Regions from separate parts of the Fictibacillus sp. NPDC058756 genome, predicted to be linked through region 3. Evidence: riboswitches for the same ligand, from Rfam matches in the RefSeq annotation. Region 3 holds a riboswitch; each other region holds the start of a gene.
What was found. Region 3 has a riboswitch for S-adenosylmethionine ahead of metK (methionine adenosyltransferase). Riboswitches for the same ligand answer to the same signal wherever they lie in the genome.

Region 1 (5,491 bases), 710 kb from region 3:
GGACTGTTTAGCAAAAGGGATTGATACTTTAGCGATCTACATGGGTGTAGGTAACCTTCCCTATATCTGTGAAAAGCTGACAAAACACGGTAAAAGCAAAGATACTCCGGTTGCTCTTGTTGAATGGGGATCATTAGAAAATCAGAGAACCGTAACGGGTACATTAGAAACCATTGAAGATATTGTGATTCGTGAAAGAATCGAAAATCCAAGTATGATCGTTGTTGGAGAAGTGGTGCGACTCCGAGAGGAACTTAAGTGGTTTGAACAGCTTAATGAAGAACCAGTTGAGATGACTGCTATTAGCGGAGCACTTTAGATGAAAGCGTTACTTTTTATCTGTCATGGCACAAGACTGCAAAAAGGCCGTAATGAAGCAGAAGAATTCGTAAAGCAATGCATGGCTTCAGTTGATGTTCCAATAAAAGAGATTTGCTTTTTAGAGCTAGCTGAACCTTCCATTTCACAAGGATTTAATGCATGTATACAAAAAGGAGCGACGAGCATCTCTGTTGTACCTGTGTTTTTATTGTCGGCTAACCATGTAAAGATAGACATACCAAAAGAACTTAAATTTTTACAGAGTCAGTATCCTGAAACTGAAGTCATATTTGGCCGCGAATTCGGCGTACATGATGCCATTTCCCACCTGTTGTGGGAAAGGATTACGAAACGGGTTGCTAGTTTAAGTAAGAACTCACACATTTTATTGGTTGGAAGAGGAAGTACAGATCCAGATGTAAAGCTAGATTTAGAGAAAATCGCATCTAACCTTCAACAACATTATGGCATACCAAGTATTCAAGCTTGTTTTCTAACCGGTTCAGCTCCAAGCTTTGAAGAAGTACTATGGAACAGCCAAGATTCATACGATCAAGTAATTGTTGTTCCTTATCTATTGTTTTCAGGTCTATTAATAAATGGAATGAAGATTACGACAAAACGATATCTGGAACATTCACAAAAAGAAGTGATCCTGTGCGAGACGCTAGGCTATCACCCCATTTTAAAAGAAGTATTACTGACTCGGATAAAAGAGACACTTCGAACAAAAGAATTTGCAATATTTTAAAAAGTGAGGTATATTATGTACCCTATACACGTAGACCTATGCGGTAAAAAAGTTGTTGTAGCAGGAGGCGGTCCTGTAGCTTACCGGAAAATAAGAGATCTACTGAAAGAAAAAGCAATAATAACTGTCATTAGTATTGATGCAGTTAAAGAGATTCAGGAATTACATGAACAAAAAAGTCTCACTTGGATTTCTAGAGAGGTTAAGAGTAAAGATTTCGAGAAAGCCTTTCTTATCGTCGCAGCGACTAATTCAAACGAAGTGAATGCTGAGATTGCTATTAATGTGAATGAGAGCCAGCTGATTAATGTAGCTGACCAGCCGAAATTAGGCAATTTTATCATTCCAAGCGTTGTGAAAAGAGGAAAGCTTGTACTCTCAGTTTCAACCTCTGGGGCTAGTCCCAGCTTGTCCATCTCAATAAAAAAAGAACTTCAGCAAAAGTACAGTAAAGACTATGAATCTTACTTGGAGTTTTTATTTGAATGTAGAAACATCATTAAGAATGAATTTCCGAAAATAAAAAGGAAAGCTTTAATGGCGGAACTCACAGATCCCGTTTTTTTACATGATGTGAACAAACGTTACGGATATAAAAAGACATTAACGAACGAAAAAGTTCGTAACCTAGTAAAGTAACCAAAACGAATAATACCCTTATCAAGAGAGGTTGAGGGAGCGGCCCTATGAAACCTCAGCAACCAGCAGCGTAAAGCTGAAAAGGTGCTAATTCCTGCGAGTCCACATATGGACTTGTAAAGATAAGAAGACCAAACGCTGAAAAAGTCTTCTTTATAGAAGGCTTTTTATTTTATTTAAGGAGGCTTACATGAGCTTAGTAACGGATTTAAAACAAAACAAGATACTGATCGGCGATGGTGCTATGGGTACGCTTCTGTATTCGTACGGCTCGGACTTTTGTTACGAAGAATTAAATCTTTCGCAACCGGAACAAATCTATAATATTCACCGGGCTTATCTGAATGCCGGCGCTGATATCATTCAAACAAATACGTATGCAGCCAACTATTCAAAGCTAGAACGGTATGGCCTCCAAGATCAAGTAAAAGAAATCAACAAGGCAGCTGTTCAAATTGCGAGAAGAGCTGCCAAAAACGAATATGTCGTAGGAACCATAGGTGGAATCCGCGGCATTAAACCAAACAGTATTTCGCTTGATGAAATTAAACGCAGTTTTCGTGAACAGCTCTATTGTTTACTCATGGAAAACGTAGACGGTATACAGCTGGAAACGTATTACGATCTGCAAGAACTCGAAACCGTATTAGAGATTGCTAGAAAAGAAACGTCTCTTCCAATCATTGCTCAAGTTTCCCTTCAGGAAATAGGCTTTCTGCAAGACCGAACTCCAATTTCAGAAGCTCTGTTGCGTCTAGAGGAAATCGGTGCAAATGTAGTGGGATTAAACTGCCGGTTAGGTCCTTATCACATGCTGAAGACACTGGAGGAAGTACCGATTCCTAAACAAGCATTTTTGTCTGCGTTTCCGAATGCCTCACTGCCTTCCTATTCAGATGGGAAGTTCCAATATGAGAGTGATGCTGATTATTTTAAAGAATGTGCTCATTTGTTCAGACAGCAAGGTGTCAGTGTTATTGGAGGCTGCTGTGGTACAACACCTGAACACATACGTGCTTTCTCAACCGAGCTTAAAAACCTGCAGCCTGTGAAAGAGAAAGAAGTAAAACAAAGAAAAAGAGATATTGTAATTCAGTCAGCATCAAAGTCTAAATATGTTCCGCTTTGTGAAGAAGTAAAGAAGAAACAATCCATCATTGTTGAATTGGACCCGCCTCGCAAACTTGATACGTCTCGATTTATGGAGGGTGCGAAGGCTTTAAAAGAAGCGGGAATCGATGCTCTTACAATGGCTGATAATTCTCTTGCGTCACCACGTATATGCAATTCTGCATTAGGATCGATTGTTCAGTCAGAATTAAACATTCGGCCGCTCGTTCATATTACGTGCCGCGACCGAAACTTAATCGGACTTCAATCACACTTAATGGGGCTTCATACACACGGAATCCGTGAAATATTAGCTGTAACTGGAGATCCAGCAAGTGTCGGTGATTTTCCTGGTGCATCATCTGTATATGATGTTACTTCATTCGAACTGATCAAACTCATTAAGCAGTTTAATCAAGGATTATCGTTATCAGGAAAAGAACTTGGAGAAAAAACTTCCTTTAGTGTAGGAGCAGCTTTTAATCCAAACATCAGGTTAATTGATAAAGCTGTGAAACGTTTAGAAAAGAAGATTGAATATGGTGCGGACTATTTTATTAGTCAGCCTGTGTTTTCAGAGGAAAAGCTAATTGAAACATATGAAGCCACCAAACACATTGATAAACCGATCTATATAGGAATAATGCCATTAACAAGTTCACAAAATGCTGAATTTCTTCATCATGAAGTGCCAGGAATAAAATTATCTGACTCTGTACGTGAACAAATGGGGAAATATAAAGAAAACCCTAAACAATCAATTGTTGAAGGTTTAAATATAGCAAAATCACTTTTGGATACAGCTATGGATCTTTTTAATGGCATTTATCTCATCACTCCATTTATGCGTTACGAACTAACTGTTGAATTAGCCGAATATGCACGAACGAATCATCCATCCCTTTTAGCAAGGAGGTGGCAGAATGCCTAAGACATCAATAGAAGATCAGCTGAAAAAGAGAATATTAATTATGGATGGCGCAATGGGGACGATGCTTCAAGAAGCAAAGCTCACAGCAGAAGATTTTGGCAGCGAGGAATTTGACGGGTGTAATGAATATTTAAATGTTACAGCACCAGAAGTTATTGAATCCATTCATATAACGTATCTGCAAGCTGGCGCAGATATCATTGAAACGAATACCTTTGGGGGAACTAATCTTGTTTTAGACGAGTATGATCTTGGCGTACGAGCTTATGAGATTAATAGGTTAGGTGCGGAAATTGCGAGAAGAGCAGCTGATGCAGTATCTTCCGAAAAATGGCCGCGTTTTGTTGCCGGTTCAATGGGGCCAACTACGAAAACATTAAGCGTTACTGGCGGTACGACATTTGATGCGTTAAGGGAAGCTTACGCAGAGCAAGCAAGAGGACTGATCGACGGCGGTGCAGATCTGCTCCTTTTAGAAACAAGCCAGGATATGCTTAATGTAAAAGCGGGTTTTTTAGGAATCGAACAAGCGATTGAGCAAACAGGAAAACGAGTTCCCCTCATGGTATCAGGAACCATTGAACCGATGGGAACAACATTAGCTGGTCAATCGATTGAAGCGTTCTATATTTCATTAAAACACATGAATCCGTTAGCAGTTGGCTTAAACTGTGCGACTGGACCTGAATTCATGCAAGACCATATTCGCTCGCTTTCTAATTTATCAACAACTGCAGTCAGCTGCTACCCGAATGCAGGGCTGCCGGATGAAGAAGGAAATTATCATGAGACTCCTGAAACGTTAGCAGCTAAATTATTGGGATTCGCAGAAAAAGGCTGGCTTAATATTGTTGGAGGCTGCTGCGGAACAACGCCTAAACATATAGAAGCATTAGCACAAGTAATGAAGAACTATTCACCACGATCGATTCAAACGAATGAAACCCATATGGTCTCAGGAATTGAACCTTTCATTTATGATGACCCAACTTTACGGCCGATCATGGTCGGTGAGCGCACGAATGTAATTGGCTCAAGAAAGTTTAAGAGGCTTATTGCAGAGAAGAAATTCGAGGAAGCTGCTGAAATCGCAAGAGCTCAAGTGAAAGGCGGCGCACATGTACTAGATGTCTGCTTAGCAGATCCAGACAGAGATGAAAAATGTGACATGGAAGAGTTCATGAAGGAAGCTGTTAAGAAAGTAAAGATTCCTTTTGTAATCGACTCAACTGATGAAGATGTAATCGAGCTAGCTTTAAAATATTCACAGGGTAAAGCGATCATCAATTCTATTAACCTTGAAGACGGAGAAGAACGTTTTGAAAAAGTGATTCCTCTTCTGCATAAATATGGAGCGGCAGTAGTAGTCGGAACCATTGATGAAAAAGGAATGGGTGTTTCGGCAGAACGAAAGCTTGAAATTGCAAAAGAATCGTATGAGCTTTTAGTGGAGAAGTATAAAGTCTCACCTTCAGATATCATCTTTGACCCGCTCGTTTTTCCAGTAGGTACTGGTGACGAACAGTATATCGGTTCAGCAAATGCAACGGTTGAAGGAATCCGGCTGATTAAAGAGTGTTTTCCTCAATGTCTCACGATTCTCGGAGTGAGCAACGTGTCATTTGGACTTCCACCTGTAGGACGTGAAGTGCTAAATGCCGTATATCTTTACCACTGCACACAAGCAGGACTGGATTATGCGATCGTGAACACAGAAAAATTAGAACGATTCGCTTCTA
Region 2 (5,491 bases), 1.9 Mb from region 3:
TGAAGAATAGATAGTTCAAGCATAAGCTTCTCACCAAGCTCTTTTGCATGCTGTGATACGTTATTTTCTTTGATGTATTTTAAAGTTGCTGTTCCTGCGGCCATCGCCATCTGGTTGCCTCGGAACGTTCCGATATGTGCACCAGGTCCCCATTTATCAAGTTCCCGGTCATAGATCACGACGGATAACGGCAAGCTTCCTCCGATAGCTTTTGATAAAACAACAACATCGGGAACGATATCTGCATGCTGGAATGCAAACAACTCACCTGTGCGGCCAATTCCAGTTTGAACCTCGTCAATGATCAGCGGAATGTTGCGTTCTTTTGTGATTCTGCGAATTTCACGCAGCCACTCAACTGGTGCAGGAATAGATCCGCCTTCCCCTTGAACAACTTCTAAAATCATAGCTGCTGGAGGAAGAATTCCGCATTCCGGATCATATAAAAGGTTTTCGATATATTTTGCGCTGATTTTCGCTGTATCTTCTCCACCCATTCCAAACGGACAGCGATATTCATACGGATATGGCATAAAGTGAACATCTGGCATTAAACCTTGAACATTCTGCTTAGGTCCTAAGTTTCCGGAAAGAGCCATCGTTCCGTGTGTTGCTCCGTGATACCCCCCTTGGAAAGATAGAATGCTTCTTCTTCCTGTCGCTGTTTTTACAAGTTTGATTGCAGCTTCGATCGCATCTCCGCCAGTTGGTCCGCAAAATTGAATCTTTGCACGCTTCGCGAATTCTTCTGGTAAACTATCAAACACTTCACTCACGAATTCTTCTTTTACTGGTGTCGTTAAATCCAGTGTATGTAATGGGCGCTTGTTATGAAGCACTTTTTCAATCGCATCGATTACGACCGGATGATTATGGCCAAGTGCCAGCGTCCCTGCTCCTGCCAGACAATCTATGAATTTTCTTCCGTCTGCATCTTTTACATAGATTCCTTCAGCTTCTTCTATAGCAATCGGGATCCGTCTTGGATAGGACCTCGCGTTCGACTCCCGTTTTTCCTGCTGTTTAAGGTAAAGTTCGTTCATTTCTATTTGTAGAGTGCTCATGTTTGCTCCTCCTTAAGGTTTAATTGAATTCACGTTACTGAAAATGATTCTCATTATTAATTACATGTACCACTTTAAATGATAATGATTATCATCGTCAATGATAAAAATTTCTCACTTTCTTTCCATATATTTTTAAGGCTGGTAGCGACGATAAGGTCTAAAGTCCCTGTATTTTGATATAAATTAATGAGAATGTACAAGATAAATCTCATTAGCGGTACTTTTAACAGTTTAAGCTGGCAAGTTCTCATCAGAAGTGTTGATTTCACTGCCATCCGCCCTTGTTCTATGCATCACACTTGTATTTGATCTGTATAAAGGCACGTAATAGGATAAATTTGTTTTATCAACGGTAATTTTAAATATATTCAAGGTAAAGATAAGTTTATAGAAATTTCGACATCCCTAACCAAAACTACAACCCCAACGACCTTTACCTAAAATAAAAAAAAGCCGCCACAAACGGCGACTTTTCACATGTTTTTCACTTAAAAAATTAAACAAGCACTCCCTCTTCCTTCAATCGAGCTTCTTTTTCTTTCACAAGCGGTATCACTTTCTCTCCAAAGTCTTTCAAATCATTTTCATAATGTAAAAAGGCGGTCAGAACAAGGTCAACGCCTAGCTGCTTCAACTCTATTATGCGGTCTGCCACTTGTTCAGGTGTTCCGATCAGACCTGTTTTGAATCCATCATTATACTGGACGAGATCCTCGAATGTAGAATTTGTCCACATTCCCTCTTTTTCCTTAGACGATTGCCCTGCTTCTTTTACGGCTTCACCAAATCCTTCAACCGCTTCAACGTCAGCATTTGAAACAATATCACGCAGAACTTGAACAGCCTCTTCTTCTGTATCTCTTACAATCACAAATCCGTTTGCCGCATATTTCAAAGTACGGCCTTCTTTCTCTGCCAAAGCCTTCACTTCTTCAATCTGATTCTTGAATCCTTCTGTCGTGTTTCCGTTCATGAAATACCAATCCGAAACTCTTGCTGCCATCTCTTTTGCAGCCTTTGAGTTACCGCCTTGGAAAATTGGCGGTGTCGGCTTTTGAACAGGTTTCGGTTTCAGCGGAGCGCCATTTATTCTGTAAAAATCACCTTTGAACGTTGTCTCTTCTTCTGTCCAAAAACTTCTTATAACTTTAATAAATTCTTCAGAACGGCGATACCTCTCGTCATGCTCCAGCCAAGGTTCTCCATATCCGGTAAACTCCCCTTTAAACCACCCACTCACGACGTTGATCGCCGCCCGGCCGCCAGAGATATTATCGAGTGTTGCCATCATCTTCGCATATACACCTGGATGCCAAAGCCCCGGATGAACAGCTGAGATAAGATTTATCTTTTTAGTAACACTCGCCAAAGCTGCAGCAAGCGTGGCCGCCTCCAGCTGATATTCAGCACCATAGCTTGCAAAGAAACGCGTCTGAAGAAGTGCAAAATCGAATCCGGAATCCTCTGCGATTTGAGCATAGCGTTTGTTCGCTTCAAATGTCCAATCTGTTTCCTGCGGAAGCTTAGATACAACCAACCCTCCGCTAACGTTCGGTACCCAATACGCAAATTTTAACTCACTCATTTTCTTTTCCTCCTCAAGGTTTATATCCCTTGAATTGGACGACATTTCGCTTCACATGGTAAAATGTTTAAGCGATTCTTAAGCCCTCCTCAAGGGGTGATCATCGCAGCCCGGGGTGAAAGTACTGCCATACTTTCACTCCTTTTTAAAGCTTTACACCTCCTTAAAATAATAAAACCCCTTCACTCAAAGAAAAGAGCGAAGGGGTGGAATAACGAAAAAAAGTACCCGCTTGCTTCTCATCTTCGGAGCTTAAATCTTAAGCTTCCTCTGAAATTGGCACCGTGCACAACTTGTACTGGTTGCCGAGGCTTCATAGGGTCAGTCCCTCCACCTCTCTGGATAAGAAGAAATTCGATTAAGTTTTAATTTAAAATTGATTGTAGCATACCCGCAAGAATAGTCAAACTATTTTTATAATTTATTTCTGGTTAAAAAGTCATTTTTTACGACCATACTAAATGCATCAAGTTTAACGGGGTGCTGCTAGTATGCTGGATTTTTATCAAGCACAAGAGAATTTATTGGCGATCGAATGGATTTTAAGGGCAATCGTTGCCTTCTTCTTTATGCTGTTTGCTGTAAAATTGATGGGCCAGCGATCTTTCTCACAGCTTCGTTTATTGGATTTCATTATGGCTCTTATCTTTGGAAACATCATTGCCCATCCCCTGTCTGACCAGCATCTTGGTCTTAAAGGTTCCCTTATCACAATGTCCGTTCTTGTTATTCTTTATGTGACTACAACCATGACCGGTCTGCATTGGCACCCACTTAGAAAATTAATAGATCCAGCACCTATTCTGTTAGTAAAGAATGGTCAAATATTATATAAAAACTTGAAAAAAGCACGGATTTCAATAGACGTTTTGTTTTCTGAACTGCGAAAACATAGGGTAATAGATATTCAAGAAGTCGCACTCGCTTTGTTTGAATCCAATGGTACCATTACTTCATTTTTACAGCCGCAATACCAAACTGTTATTCAAAAAGATTTAAACTTGCCTCCAAAGCCTTTCGATTATCCTCAGGTTGTTATTAAAGAAGGAAAAATCAATCAACAAGAGCTTTCGGAAACAGGAAAAAATGAGGCATGGCTTTTGGAACAACTTCAAAAACAGAACACAAAATTACCTGATATTCTGCTCGCAACACTCGATCACCATGAACATCTTCATGTGATGTATTACAAATGATAAAATTTTAACCTATGAACTGTGAAAGTTCTTTGTTCACTTTCTCCCACTCTTCCCAAAAAAGTCCGTGCCCGCTGTTATTTAACGGAACAAGCTTCGAATTTGGTATTCCTTTATTCATCGCTAGTGCTAAAGGATAAGGACAAACCTGATCATGAACACCATGCAGAATAAGTGTCGGGACTTGAATTTTACCTAGATCCGCAAAAAGCGATTCATCACGTAATGATCCTAATACAGCTGCAGTCGAATATCCTGCAGCTTCTAAACCTAACTGAAAGAACCAGTCGGAAAAAGGAGCCGTTACATATTTAAAGAAAAAAATATCTCCAAACCCCTGAAGCATTTTAGGCCGGTCTTTATACGTACCAGAGATAAGTGTGTTAACTTCTTCAACAGTCTGACCGAATGGGAAATCTGGACGCTTTGTAAAACTTGGTGCAGCAGCTCCAAGCAAAGCAAGCTTTGAAACACCAAAACCGCCATGTTTAGCCATATACCTAATTGAAATCGCCCCTCCGACTGAGTGCCCAACAAGCGTGAAATCCTTTATCTTTAATGTCTGTACAACTGCAAAGATATCATCTGCTAATGGATCATATGAATAGCCCGAATAAGGTTTATCAGATTTACCGAATCCTCTTAGATCAATTCCGATGCATCTAAAACCCATCGATGGCAGCTGATTAAACTGATACTCAAAAAGCTTATAATTTGCCGGCCATCCATGAATAAAAAGAATCGTTTTTTCACCGCTAGGATTAACATCTTCTACATAAATTCTGACGTTTTCCTCCACACGAATATAGTAGCCCACAAACATTCCCCCACACTTCTAATTTCCTTAATAAAATACTCAACTTTACCCGATAGGTGAATGACACAAATCACCAAAAAATCATTACAGGGTAATAGCTGATTTATCCAGGGTAATTAGGAATTATTTTGTGGTAATCTTTATTAATTCCACACTTACAGATATTTATCGAATTTTCGACAAACAACAGCTAAATGATGCTGTCACTTTCATATAAAAACGACCAGCAAGAGCCGGCCGTTTCGTAAATTGTATGTTATTGTTTATTAAGAACTTCGATCATGCGAAGCGCTACACTTCTGCTGGACTGCGGGTTTTGCCCGGTAACAAGATTTCCGTCTGTCACGGCAAAATCTTCCCATTTTCCAGCTCGCTGAAATTCTGCACCAAGTTCGCGAAGTTTTGTTTCGAGCAAGAATGGCACTTCTTTCGTAAGCTGCATTTCTTCTTCCTCTTCATCGGTAAAGGCTGTAACGGTCTTTCCTTTTACAATAGAAGATCCATCTTTCAGTGTCGCTGTTGTCAGTCCTGCAGGTCCGTGACAAACACTTCCGATTACCTTATTTGTCTGCGCCATCTGGCTTACCACTTCCTTTAGAGCTTCACTTTTCGGAAAGTCAAAGACTGTCCCATGTCCGCCTGGCAAGAAGATTGCGTCATAGCTTACTGCATCATCTGCACTAAGTTCAGCTGTATCTTCCAAGAATGATAATGCCTCTTTATATTGATCTTGTTCGACTCCATCTAAGCTGTTCGGATCTAAAGGAATACTGCCGCCTTTAATGCTTTTGACTGTTATGTCATATCCTTTATCGAGAAATTCGTT
Region 3 (5,491 bases):
ACCCTCCCGCTGGATAACGGTAGGGTTGATTTAAGATGATTACGCGAGTGGTCCTGCTTGCGTGATTTCAGAAGAAACGGATTTGAATTTTTCAAAGTTAGCCTTAAATTTAGCAGCAAGTTCTTTTGCTTTTATATCATACTGTTCCGGATTATCCCATGTTTTCTTTGGCTGAAGAACTTGATCAGGAACACCAGGGCAATGTGTTGGAATGTGAAGTCCGAATACAGGATCTAAAACAGTTTCAACAGATGTCAGCTCACCTTCAAGTGCCGCTTGAACCATAGCACGAGTGTAAGATAAATTCATACGACTTCCGACACCGTATTCTCCACCGGACCAGCCTGTGTTAACAAGGAATACTTGAACATTATGCTGATCGATTTTCTTGCCAAGCATTTCTGCATAAACAGTTGCAGGCAACGGAAGAAATGGAGCACCAAAGCATGTTGAGAAAGTTGCTTGCGGTGAAGTAACTCCTCTTTCAGTTCCAGCAAGCTTGCTTGTGTATCCAGATAGGAAATGGTACATCGCTTGTTCTTTTGTTAATTTACTGATTGGAGGCAATACTCCGAAGGCATCAGCTGTTAAAAAGATAATTGTATTTGGGTGACCTGCCACACTTGGCTGAATGATGTTTGGAATCGCATCAACAGGATATGCCGCTCTTGTATTTTCAGTTAATGTGGAATCCTTATAGTCAGCAATACGGGAATCATCATCGATCATTACATTCTCTAATACACTTCCAAAACGGATGGCATTCCAAATCTGCGGCTCTTTTTCTTTGGAAAGATCGATTGTCTTTGCATAGCAACCGCCTTCGACGTTAAATACACCAGTATTAGCCCATCCGTGCTCATCGTCACCGATTAAGCGTCGGTTAGGATCAGCGGAAAGTGTTGTTTTCCCAGTTCCGGATAAGCCGAAGAAAAGAGCTACATCAGCTTCGTTTCCAACGTTAGCTGAACAGTGCATAGAAAGGATTCCTTTTTCAGGAAGCAAGTAATTCATAACAGAGAATACTGATTTTTTAATCTCCCCAGCGTATTCAGTACCACCGATTAACACGATTCGTTTCTCAAAAGAAATAATAATAAACGTTTCAGAGTTTGTTCCATCCTCAGCAGGATTTGCTTGGAAGCCAGGAGCTGAAACTACTGTGAATTGAGATTCATGTGAAGCAAGTTCAGTTTCATTAGGACGCACAAACATTTGATGTGCAAATAAATTGTGCCATGCATATTCGTTAATAACTTGAATAGGAAGACGGTACTCTTGATCTGCCCCAGCGAACCCCTTAAATAAGAATAACTCTTCTTTAGTGCCTAAGTATTGAAGTACTTTTTTATATAATTTATCAAAGTTTTCAGGTGAAAATGGTTTGTTTACTTTGCCCCAGTCAATGGATTTTTTTACTGATGCATCTTCAACGATAAATTTATCCTCAGGGGACCGACCTGTGTATTTCCCCGTGGTTGCTCGAAGTGCACCTGTAGAAGTAAGAATGCCTTCTTTTCTTGTTAATGATTTCTCTACTAAAACCGGAACAGGCAAGTTCTGGTGAGTTGTTTCACGGGTCACAAGTTCATTTAAGGTTGTCGTAAATTCCAAAGTATTCATATCAGACAGTACCATCCTTTATCCTAGAGTGATATATTCGAAAATTAGTATAACACATTAATTTAAATAATGTATACTATTTTATGAAAGCGCATCAGAAAAGTTCTTAATCCAAAAAAAAAGGCTTAAATACACCAGGAATCTCCATCATATTGAAAGCGATATCAAAAAAATACAAAATTCAGCTTCTTCCTATTGATATTAAAGGGATTTCTATTGACATCATGAGGTCATTGCGCTATTATATTTCGAGAACGGCTACTCTTATTCTGAGTAGGTGGAGGGACAGGCCCTATGAAACCCAGCAACCGACATGAAAGCGGAGATTAATGGATCTGCTTAAAATGAAAAGGTGCTAACCTGCAAGGTGAAAATAACCTTGGACAATAAGAGGATGAAGGCATTTTTATTTTAAACCTTTTCCCTCGTGAATGATATGTGAAACAGGGAAGGGCTTTTTTTATGCCTTTTTCAAGGTAAGAACATAAACAATGCAAAATAGATAAGAATAAAGTACCGTATCATACTGAAAGCAATTAAGGGAGGATATTAATTTGTCCAAAAAAGTTAGTCGTCGTTTATTTACATCTGAGTCTGTAACAGAAGGTCATCCGGATAAGATTTGTGACCAGATTTCAGATGCAATTCTAGATGAAATCTTAGCTAATGATGCTAATGCACGTGTAGCATGTGAAACATCTGTTACAACAGGTCTTGTACTTGTTGCTGGTGAGATCACAACTTCTACTTATGTAGATATCCCAAAAGTTGTACGTGAAACAATTAAAGAAATCGGATATGACCGTGCAAAATACGGTTTCGATTCTGAAACTTGTGCAGTACTGACTTCTATCGATGAGCAATCTGCTGATATCGCAATGGGTGTAGACCAAGCGCTAGAAGCAAGAGAAGGCTCTATGACAGATGCTGAGATTGAAGCAATCGGTGCAGGTGACCAAGGTCTAATGTTCGGATTTGCTTGTAACGAAACAGAAGAGCTTATGCCTCTTCCGATTTCATTAGCACACAAATTATCTCGCCGTCTTACTGAAGTACGTAAGTCTGAAGAAATTCCTTACTTGCGTCCAGATGGAAAAACTCAAGTAACAGTTGAATATGATGAGAACGATAAGCCAGTACGTATCGATACAATCGTTATTTCTACTCAGCACCACCCAGAGAACACACTTGAAGAAATTCAAAAAGATATTAAAGAAAAAGTAATCAAGCCAGTTGTTCCTGCTGAGTTAATTGATGAGAACACAAAATACTTCATCAACCCTACAGGCCGTTTCGTTATCGGCGGACCACAAGGTGATGCTGGTCTAACTGGACGTAAAATCATCGTTGATACTTACGGTGGTTATGCACGTCATGGCGGCGGAGCATTCTCTGGTAAGGATGCTACTAAAGTTGACCGTTCTGCTGCGTACGCTGCTCGCTATGTTGCGAAAAACATCGTAGCTTCAGGTCTTGCAGATAAAGTTGAAGTTCAGCTTGCATATGCGATCGGTGTGGCTCAGCCAGTATCAATTGCTGTAAACACTTTTGAAACGGGTAAAGTATCAGAAGAAGTTCTTGTAGAATTAGTTCGCAACAACTTCGATCTTCGTCCGGCTGGAATCATCAAGATGCTTGATCTTCGCCGTCCAATCTACAAGCAAACTGCTGCATATGGTCACTTTGGCCGTACAGATATCGACCTTCCATGGGAGAAAACTGACAAGGCAGAAGAACTTAAGAAACAAGCAAATATTTAATTAGTTAAACAACAGACTCCTGATAAATGGGAGTCTGTTTTTGTTTTGATGAATATAGCGCTTTGTCGAAAATTTCGTATCTTTTAAATAACGTGTGATTTAATAAATTAACGTGCGATTATCAGATTTTCACTCAGCATCTCAAACACAATAATATTAAAAAGCCTGCCATTTTTAAATGGCAGGCATCCTTTTATACAAATATCTGATTTTTAACACCTAAACTGCTAACTTGAGGTCTTCCAATTGACTCATAATTTAGAGGATACTGTTCAGCAGCACTTTTGACCTCTTCAAGAGTAAACATGTTTCTCCCATCAAAAATAACAGGCTGCTGCTTCATTCTCCTAATATTTTCAACCAGCAAAAGTTTTTTAAAATCATCCCATTCAGTAACGATAACTGTAATTTCTGAATCAGTTATGGCTGATTCAAAAGAATGAGCAATGTGCACACCTTCGACGGGGAAATCTCTCACGAGTGGATCGAATGCAGTGACTCGAGCTCCCTCATTCACCAGTTTTTCTGATAAAACAATGGATGGGGCAGAGCGTATATCATCTGTATTTGGTTTAAATGAAAGTCCAAGGAGTGTTATTTTCTTATTTTTTAAATCTTTCCCGTAAGCCTTTATTTTTTCGAAAAAGAGCTCACCTTGTTTTTCATTAATATCGAGTGTCTGACCGATAAAAGGCAGTTCAACACCAATGTCTGCTGCCGCATTTTCAATTGCTTTTAAATCTTTTGGAAAACATGAGCCGCCAAAACCAATTCCGGCTTTTAAAAAGTCACTGCCGATCCTTGGATCTAACCCAATTCCGGACGCTATATCATCAATGTTTGTTCCTAATTGATCACTTAGCTGTGAGATCATATTAATGTATGAAATTTTCATCGCCAAAAAGGAATTTGCAGCATATTTAAGCAGTTCTGCACTTCTTGCATCTGTTTGCAAAATCGGCGCATCCCAAGCACTGTATAAACTTTTCAATATTTCTTGTACTTTTTTGTCTGATGCTCCAATTATAATTCTTGAAGGGTTCATAAAATCATATACTGCTTTTCCTTGCCTGAGAAATTCAGGGTTGTGGGCAAAAGAAAAGTTTGAATCACTGGTTTGTTTATTTGCTATCTGCTCCATTTTTTCAGTTGTACCAGGGGGAACAGTACTTTTAATTACAATAATCTTATCTGATAAACTATGCCTGGCTATCTCGTTTACAGCAGACTCCACCTGTGATAAGTCGGCTTTGCCATTTTCGTCCTGAGGGGTGCCGGTGCAGATGAAAATAATATCACATTCAGAAATAACTTTATGGACATCATGAGTAAAAGATAATCTGTTGAAATTCTGGTGAAGCAAAGGCTCAAGACCGTCTTCAAATATGGGTATGCCTCCAGATTGCAAGGCAGCTATTTTTTCTTTTGCTGTATCATGAATGAATACTGTATGACCTTTATCAGCTAAGCTTGCTGCCGTTACAAGTCCTACGTATCCAACACCAAATATGCCAAGTTTCATTACTTCTCCCCTTATTACAATAGTGTATAGACTGAATGATGCTTTCTTTACGTATTGTAACAACAGATTACCTAAGTTGGTAGAGCACGATTTTTCCATTTCTTTGCGTCTCAGTTCTGTACGGGGAATTCCAATATTAAATAAGGTTAGCCAAGAAAAATGCTTTAACTAAGAATAATGATACAAAGCTTGAACTTATACCAAGAACAATCCCAGCAAGAACATCGGTAGGGTAATGAAGCCCAAGGTACATCCGTGAAATAGCTACTAAAAGAGCTGCGAAAAGCAGAAACACTCCCAAAAAAGGGTTTAATAGGATTAGAGGTGTCACTATGGAAAAAATCGCTGTTGTATGACCAGAAGGGAAAGAATGATCTTTCAACGGATTGTCGCCGATATTCGTATCGGGCAGGCTCAAGTATGGCCGCTTCCGAGGATAAATTTTTTTCGAAATCATAACTGGTATGTGACTGATGATGAGTGAAACCATACAGACGGCTCCCCATGATTTTAAGTGTGCAGGGAGGAGTAATAAAAGCAGAACAGCTGTTGAGATCGTAGCAGTTGCGCCGCCAAGATGAGTCCA
Region 4 (5,491 bases), 1.3 Mb from region 3:
TGTATCACCGATGCAGTTTGTTCCTCTTGCAGAAGAAATTGGCCTGATAGATGACATTGGAAGATTTGTTCTCTTTGAATCTTGTAAACAGCTGAGACACTGGCACGATGAAGGTGCACACCATCTTTCTATATCTGTTAATGTTTCAGGAAGGCAGTTTCAGAGATTGTCATTCGTATATGAAGTAAAAGAGGCGCTGCAAACGTCAGGTATACCTGCTGAGTGTCTGCATTTGGAGTTAACCGAAAGCACGATGATTCATAATGTGCAATACAGTATAAGTATTATGCAGGAATTAAGAGAACTAGGTGTTAAACTATCGATTGATGATTTTGGCACAGGCTATAGTTCACTTAGCTACTTAAAAGATTTTCCTGTTGATTCGCTTAAAATCGATCAAAGCTTTATCCGCCACTTGAGTGATGACTTTTTCAATACGAGTGATGCCGCCATCATTAAGGCTATTATTATGATGTGTGAAGGTTTGTCGTTAACTACTGTGGCAGAAGGTGTTGAATCGTACGAACAGATGAAGCTTCTTCGTGAATATGGCTGCCATACCGCACAAGGATATATCATCAGTAAACCGATGCCTGCTAATGAAGCACAACTTTTTTTAGATGAATTTTATAAAATGAAAAACAGCACATCCTGACCACGGGGTGTGCTGTTTGTTGTATTAATTGTTTTCCTTCTTAAGCCCAGAAAGAGAATCTTTGTAGTTACCGCTCACAATACCTTTTTCCGTAATGATGGCTGATATATACTCAGCGGGTGTTACGTCAAAAGCAGGGTTGAACACTTTAATGCCTTCAGGTGCAATACGGATACCGTTTAAATGAGTGACTTCTTCTTCAGGACGCTCCTCGATCGGAATATCTTCACCGCTTGCTGTTCCTAGATCTAGAGTAGATAAAGGGCAAGCGACATAAAAGGGAATGCCCAGCGCTTTTGCCTGAAGAGCTAATCCGAATGTTCCGATTTTGTTCGCGGTATCTCCATTCGCCGCAACACGGTCACAGCCCACGATAACGGCTTTTATATTTTTTGTTTTAAGGGTATGTGCTGCCATATTGTCTGTAATGAGCGTTACATCAATATCATTTGCCTGAAGCTCCCAAGCTGTTAAACGAGCCCCTTGGAGGACAGGTCTTGTTTCGTTTGCGTAGACGGAGAGATTCAATCCTCTTTCTTTTGCAAGGTGAAAGGGAGCCAGTGCTGTGCCGTATTTACTCGTGGCGATGGCACCAGCATTACAGATTGTCATTACTGCATCGCCATCCTGTAAAAGTGAAAGAGCATATTCGCCAATCTTGCGGCATGTGTTTTCATCTTCTGTCTGAATGTTGATCGCTTCTTGCTCAATCTTTTCTTTACCATCTTCTACCGAAACGGCCTTTTGCGCCGCGCGAACTACCCGGTCAAGTGCCCAAAATAAGTTAACAGCTGTCGGGCGGGAGGAGGCAAGGTAATCTCGCTGAACTTGCAGCTTTGATAAAAAGGATTCAAAGTTGTTATCCTTCTCGCTGTTGCTCCAAAGCACAAGGCCAAAAGCGGCCGCGATGCCGATTGCAGGTGCACCCCGCACCTTTAGTTTTGAAATAGCATCCCACACATGTTCGATATTTGTTACATTCAAGTATACAGTGTGATGCGGAAGCTGCTGCTGATCTAAGATAAGAAGATGATCCCTGCGATATCGAACAGAAGGGACCCATTTTTCAGCTACGTTCATTGTTTATGCACCTCTAATCCAGTCAGTTAGTTGAGTGATACTCTTAAATTTTCTTTGGTTTTTTATGAGATAGCTTCCTAGTTCAAGCGCTTTTTTCTTATAAAAAAGTTCTATATCTTTTTGTTCAATGGAATCAAGGTCAGCAACATGTGCAAGACCGATCGTTCTTCGTATTACTTCACAGCCAGCAAACCCGATTGTTTCCTGAAAGGTGTGCTGAAGGAAATTTTCAAGAACGCCTTCTGTTTTAGCAAAAGGATCTGATGCTTTTTCGCGCCATAGTTCTGTAAAAGTATTCGTGTATGTCTCCCATGTTTTCTCGATCGTTTGCAGCAGGAAGGACTGTACATTTTCCCGATGGAACGGTTCTTTTGCATGTGCGTTTTGTGAAAGATGATTCAGTGTCAGATTCGCAAAAAAGTGTGCAAGATCAAAACCAGCTGGACCATAGAAAGCAAATTCCGGATCAATCACTTTTGTCGAGTCTTCTTTTACAAAAATACTTCCTGTATGAAGGTCGCCATGCAGCAAAATCTCAGCTCTAGTTAAAAAAGAAAATCTGAGTTGAGCGACTTCACGAAGCAATTCTTGATCTGCCCAAATTTTTTCTGCACCACTTCTCAGTTCAGCAGGAAACTCGTTAGTGTCATGGTCAAAAAATGGATCTGTAAATACTAAGTCCTCTGTAATCTTGCAAAGTTCAGGGTTGGAAAAACGCTTTACCTGTTCTTTTTTATCGAAAGGGTGGAGATAAAAATCACTGGAATAAAAAGCTGTATTTGCTGCGAATGTTCCGATGTCTTTTGCTAGAAGAGGATACATATTTCCTTCAATCAAACCTTTGCGCAATATGACATGGTCTGAAAGATCCTCCATCACTGTTACGGCTAAGTGTGGATCGGAGTAATAAACTTTTGGTACGAGGTGCGGAACGGACTCAGCCTCTTGCAATAAAGCATCACTTTCAATTCTGGCTCGGTCTAAAGTAAGCGGCCAGCTTTCTCCAACTACTTTTGCATAAGGAAGAGCCTGCTTCACGATCAGTGCTTGTTCGGAATCAGGATCTTGTAAACGGAAAACAAGATTTAAGTTGCCATCACCAATCTCTTGAACAACGAGCTCGTTTAGAGAGGCTGTATCAAAAAAGTTCAATGGTTTAATTACATCGAGTACAGTCAGTTCGTTTAATGGTTCATATGCTGATTTTACTTTTGCGGTCATTTTATGTTCCCCCCGGAATGTTTTTAAAAAATAAAAGAGCCTCTTTTCATATTAGAAAAGAGGCCCGGAAAGACAGTTGTCCCGCACCTCTTATCTTAGCAAAACGATTAGTTTTGCTGGAATTAGCACCGTGCCATACGCTGATTTCCTTAAAAATTCAGCGGCTCCCCATATCTTGCGGGCGCCCCATTTCACAATGGTATTACGGTCGGTTGCTGGGTTTCATCGGGCCATTCCCTCCACCTGCTCTTGATAAGAGACCAATTATTCAGTTCGTTAAAGCGAAATAATATTCGCGCAATTCATAATCGTTATACTACAATGTTTGGAAACGATTTGTCAAACTTTTTTTTGGTAGCTGTTCTCGTAAAGCTTATTGAAAGTGTTGATTTCCACTCCAGGTGCTCGCTTTCCGCGGGGCGTGCGGTTAGCATCCCCTGCGCTTGCACTAGTGGGGTTTCACTTAGTAAAGATCTACACGGCGGTCATTAAAAACAGGAACCTTCGCCCGAACTTCATCAACCAATTCAGGAGAGATCTCAGCAGAAAGAATTTTTTCTTCAGAAACGGAGGCTTCTGCCACAATATCGCCCCAAGGATCGATGATCATAGACTGACCGGCGAATGTATTTTTCGGATCGCTTCCAACACGATTGCAAGCTACAACATAACACTGATTTTCAATAGCCCTGGCAATCAAAAGAGCACGCCAGTGAGTCTGTCGCTGGATTGGCCATTGAGCAGGAACAAATAAAATTTTTGCCCCTTTTATAAAAGGCATGCGTATCCATTCAGGAAAACGGATATCATAGCAGATCGCAGCTGAAGACAATATCCCATCAACAGTGAAAATACCGTTTTCTTTGCCAGGAGCAATATATTTTTCTTCTTCCATAAGCGTAATAAGGTGTGCCTTGGAATACGTTCCGATATGCGAACCTTTTCTGTCAAAGCTTAGCATTGTATTATAAACGTCATTACCTTTCCGAAACGCCACAGATCCGCCAACGATATTAATTTCGAACTCTTTAGCAAGGGAACTGAGCCATTTTTTTGCTTTTTCCCCATTTTCATCACTGATCTCGTCAAGGCGCGTCAGGTCATACCCTGTATCCCAAAGTTCAGGAAGCACTATGGTGTCGGGCTTGTGATGACGAACTGCCTCACGAATTTTTTTCTCAATGTGTTCCATGTTTTTTCCAGGATTTCCAAATTGGACATCGACTTGTATACATGCAATTTTCACAAAAACACTCCTATCTGCCAAAAAAAGTCTTTACAGAATTTCCTTAAGCGTATAACATAACTGATTAGAATTTCAAGAACATTCAAATAAGACTGGAAGTGATCGTTTGAAACGTTTTGAACAGGCAGAGGTCATGGGGAAACTGCCGGAACAATTTTTCGCTAAACTTGTAAAAAAAGTATCACATTATGTGGATCAAGGCTATGATGTTATTAATCTTGGACAAGGGAACCCGGATCAGCCCACTCCAAATCATATTGTTGATGCGTTAAAAGAAGGGGCAGACAATCCTGCATATCACAAATACTCGCCGTTTCGCGGACATTCCTTTTTAAAGCAGGCTGCAGCCGATTTTTATAAAAGAGAATACGGAGTTACGCTGGATCCGGAAAAAGAAGTAGCAGTATTGTTCGGAGGTAAAACGGGTTTAGTAGAGTTATCTCAGTGCTATTTAAATTCTGGAAATATTGCTCTTGTTCCAGATCCCGGATATCCTGATTACTGGTCAGGAATCGCAATGGCTGGGGCGAAGATGGAGACGATGCCTCTCTTAGCAGAGAATGCTTTTTTGCCTGATTATGATCGTTTAGAGGAAAATGTACTGCAAGAAGCTAAACTTATGTTCTTAAACTATCCGAACAATCCGACAGCAGGTGTCGCTACGAAGGATTTTTTTGAAGAGACCGTTGAACTTGCAAAAAAGCATGATATTTTAGTGTGCCATGATTTTGCGTATGGTGCTATTGGATTTGAAGGCAAAAAGCCTGTCAGCTTTTTAGAGGTTGATGGAGCGAAAGAAGTTGGAATAGAAATCTATACACTGTCCAAAACATACAACATGGCTGGCTGGCGTGTCGGTTTCGCAGTCGGAAATGAGCAAGTCATTGAATCTATCAACCTTCTTCAAGACCATTTTTATGTCAGTCTATTTGGAGCCGTGCAGCATGCAGCGGCCGCAGCACTCAATGAATCCCAGGAATGCGTGGATGAGCTGGTAGCGACATATGAAAAGAGGCGCAACGCTTTTATAGGCAGGTTAAAAGATAACGGGTGGAACGTTCAAGCTCCCAAAGGATCGTTCTTCTGCTGGCTGCCAGTTCCTGAGGGATACACGTCAGAAACGTTTGCGGATCATTTATTAGAGAAAGCGCATGTTGTTGTTGCACCAGGTATCGGATTTGGAAAAGAAGGAGACAAATATGTACGTGCTGGATTGCTTACTTCAGAAGATAGGCTGATTGAAGCAGCAGACAGAATCGCAAAAGTCCTTAAAAAAATTGGTTGACAGG

Region 1: linked by a shared signal. The riboswitch ahead of ACFW35_RS08800 (bifunctional homocysteine S-methyltransferase/methylenetetrahydrofolate reductase) and the one ahead of metK (methionine adenosyltransferase) in region 3 are both predicted to bind S-adenosylmethionine.
Region 2: linked by a shared signal. The riboswitch ahead of sfnG (dimethylsulfone monooxygenase SfnG) and the one ahead of metK (methionine adenosyltransferase) in region 3 are both predicted to bind S-adenosylmethionine.
Region 4: linked by a shared signal. The riboswitch ahead of mtnK (S-methyl-5-thioribose kinase) and the one ahead of metK (methionine adenosyltransferase) in region 3 are both predicted to bind S-adenosylmethionine.

Annotation. Positions count from the first base shown of each region.
Region 1 covers NZ_JBHYPU010000001.1:1,739,567-1,745,057, forward strand. The annotation lists gene cobA (uroporphyrinogen-III C-methyltransferase) at 1-319, shown strand, start outside; gene ACFW35_RS08790 (sirohydrochlorin chelatase) at 320-1,072, shown strand; gene ACFW35_RS08795 (precorrin-2 dehydrogenase/sirohydrochlorin ferrochelatase family protein) at 1,088-1,711, shown strand; SAM riboswitch class I at 1,727-1,840, shown strand; gene ACFW35_RS08800 (bifunctional homocysteine S-methyltransferase/methylenetetrahydrofolate reductase) at 1,902-3,752, shown strand; gene metH (methionine synthase) at 3,745-5,491, shown strand, end outside.
Region 2 covers NZ_JBHYPU010000001.1:2,933,367-2,938,857, forward strand. The annotation lists gene ACFW35_RS15070 (aspartate aminotransferase family protein) at 1-1,064, opposite strand, end outside; gene sfnG (dimethylsulfone monooxygenase SfnG) at 1,564-2,652, opposite strand; SAM riboswitch class I at 2,889-3,001, opposite strand; gene ACFW35_RS15080 (DUF421 domain-containing protein) at 3,147-3,848, shown strand; gene ACFW35_RS15085 (alpha/beta fold hydrolase) at 3,856-4,665, opposite strand; gene ACFW35_RS15090 (type 1 glutamine amidotransferase domain-containing protein) at 4,922-5,491, opposite strand, start outside.
Region 3 covers NZ_JBHYPU010000001.1:1,034,332-1,039,822, forward strand. The annotation lists gene pckA (phosphoenolpyruvate carboxykinase (ATP)) at 40-1,623, opposite strand; SAM riboswitch class I at 1,885-2,016, shown strand; gene metK (methionine adenosyltransferase) at 2,178-3,383, shown strand; gene ACFW35_RS05210 (UDP-glucose dehydrogenase family protein) at 3,577-4,905, opposite strand; gene ACFW35_RS05215 (phosphatase PAP2 family protein) at 5,042-5,491, opposite strand, start outside.
Region 4 covers NZ_JBHYPU010000001.1:2,329,331-2,334,821, reverse strand. The annotation lists gene ACFW35_RS11765 (EAL domain-containing protein) at 1-655, shown strand, start outside; gene mtnA (S-methyl-5-thioribose-1-phosphate isomerase) at 680-1,735, opposite strand; gene mtnK (S-methyl-5-thioribose kinase) at 1,739-2,956, opposite strand; SAM riboswitch class I at 3,044-3,215, opposite strand; gene ACFW35_RS11750 (carbon-nitrogen family hydrolase) at 3,420-4,202, opposite strand; gene ACFW35_RS11745 (pyridoxal phosphate-dependent aminotransferase) at 4,309-5,487, shown strand.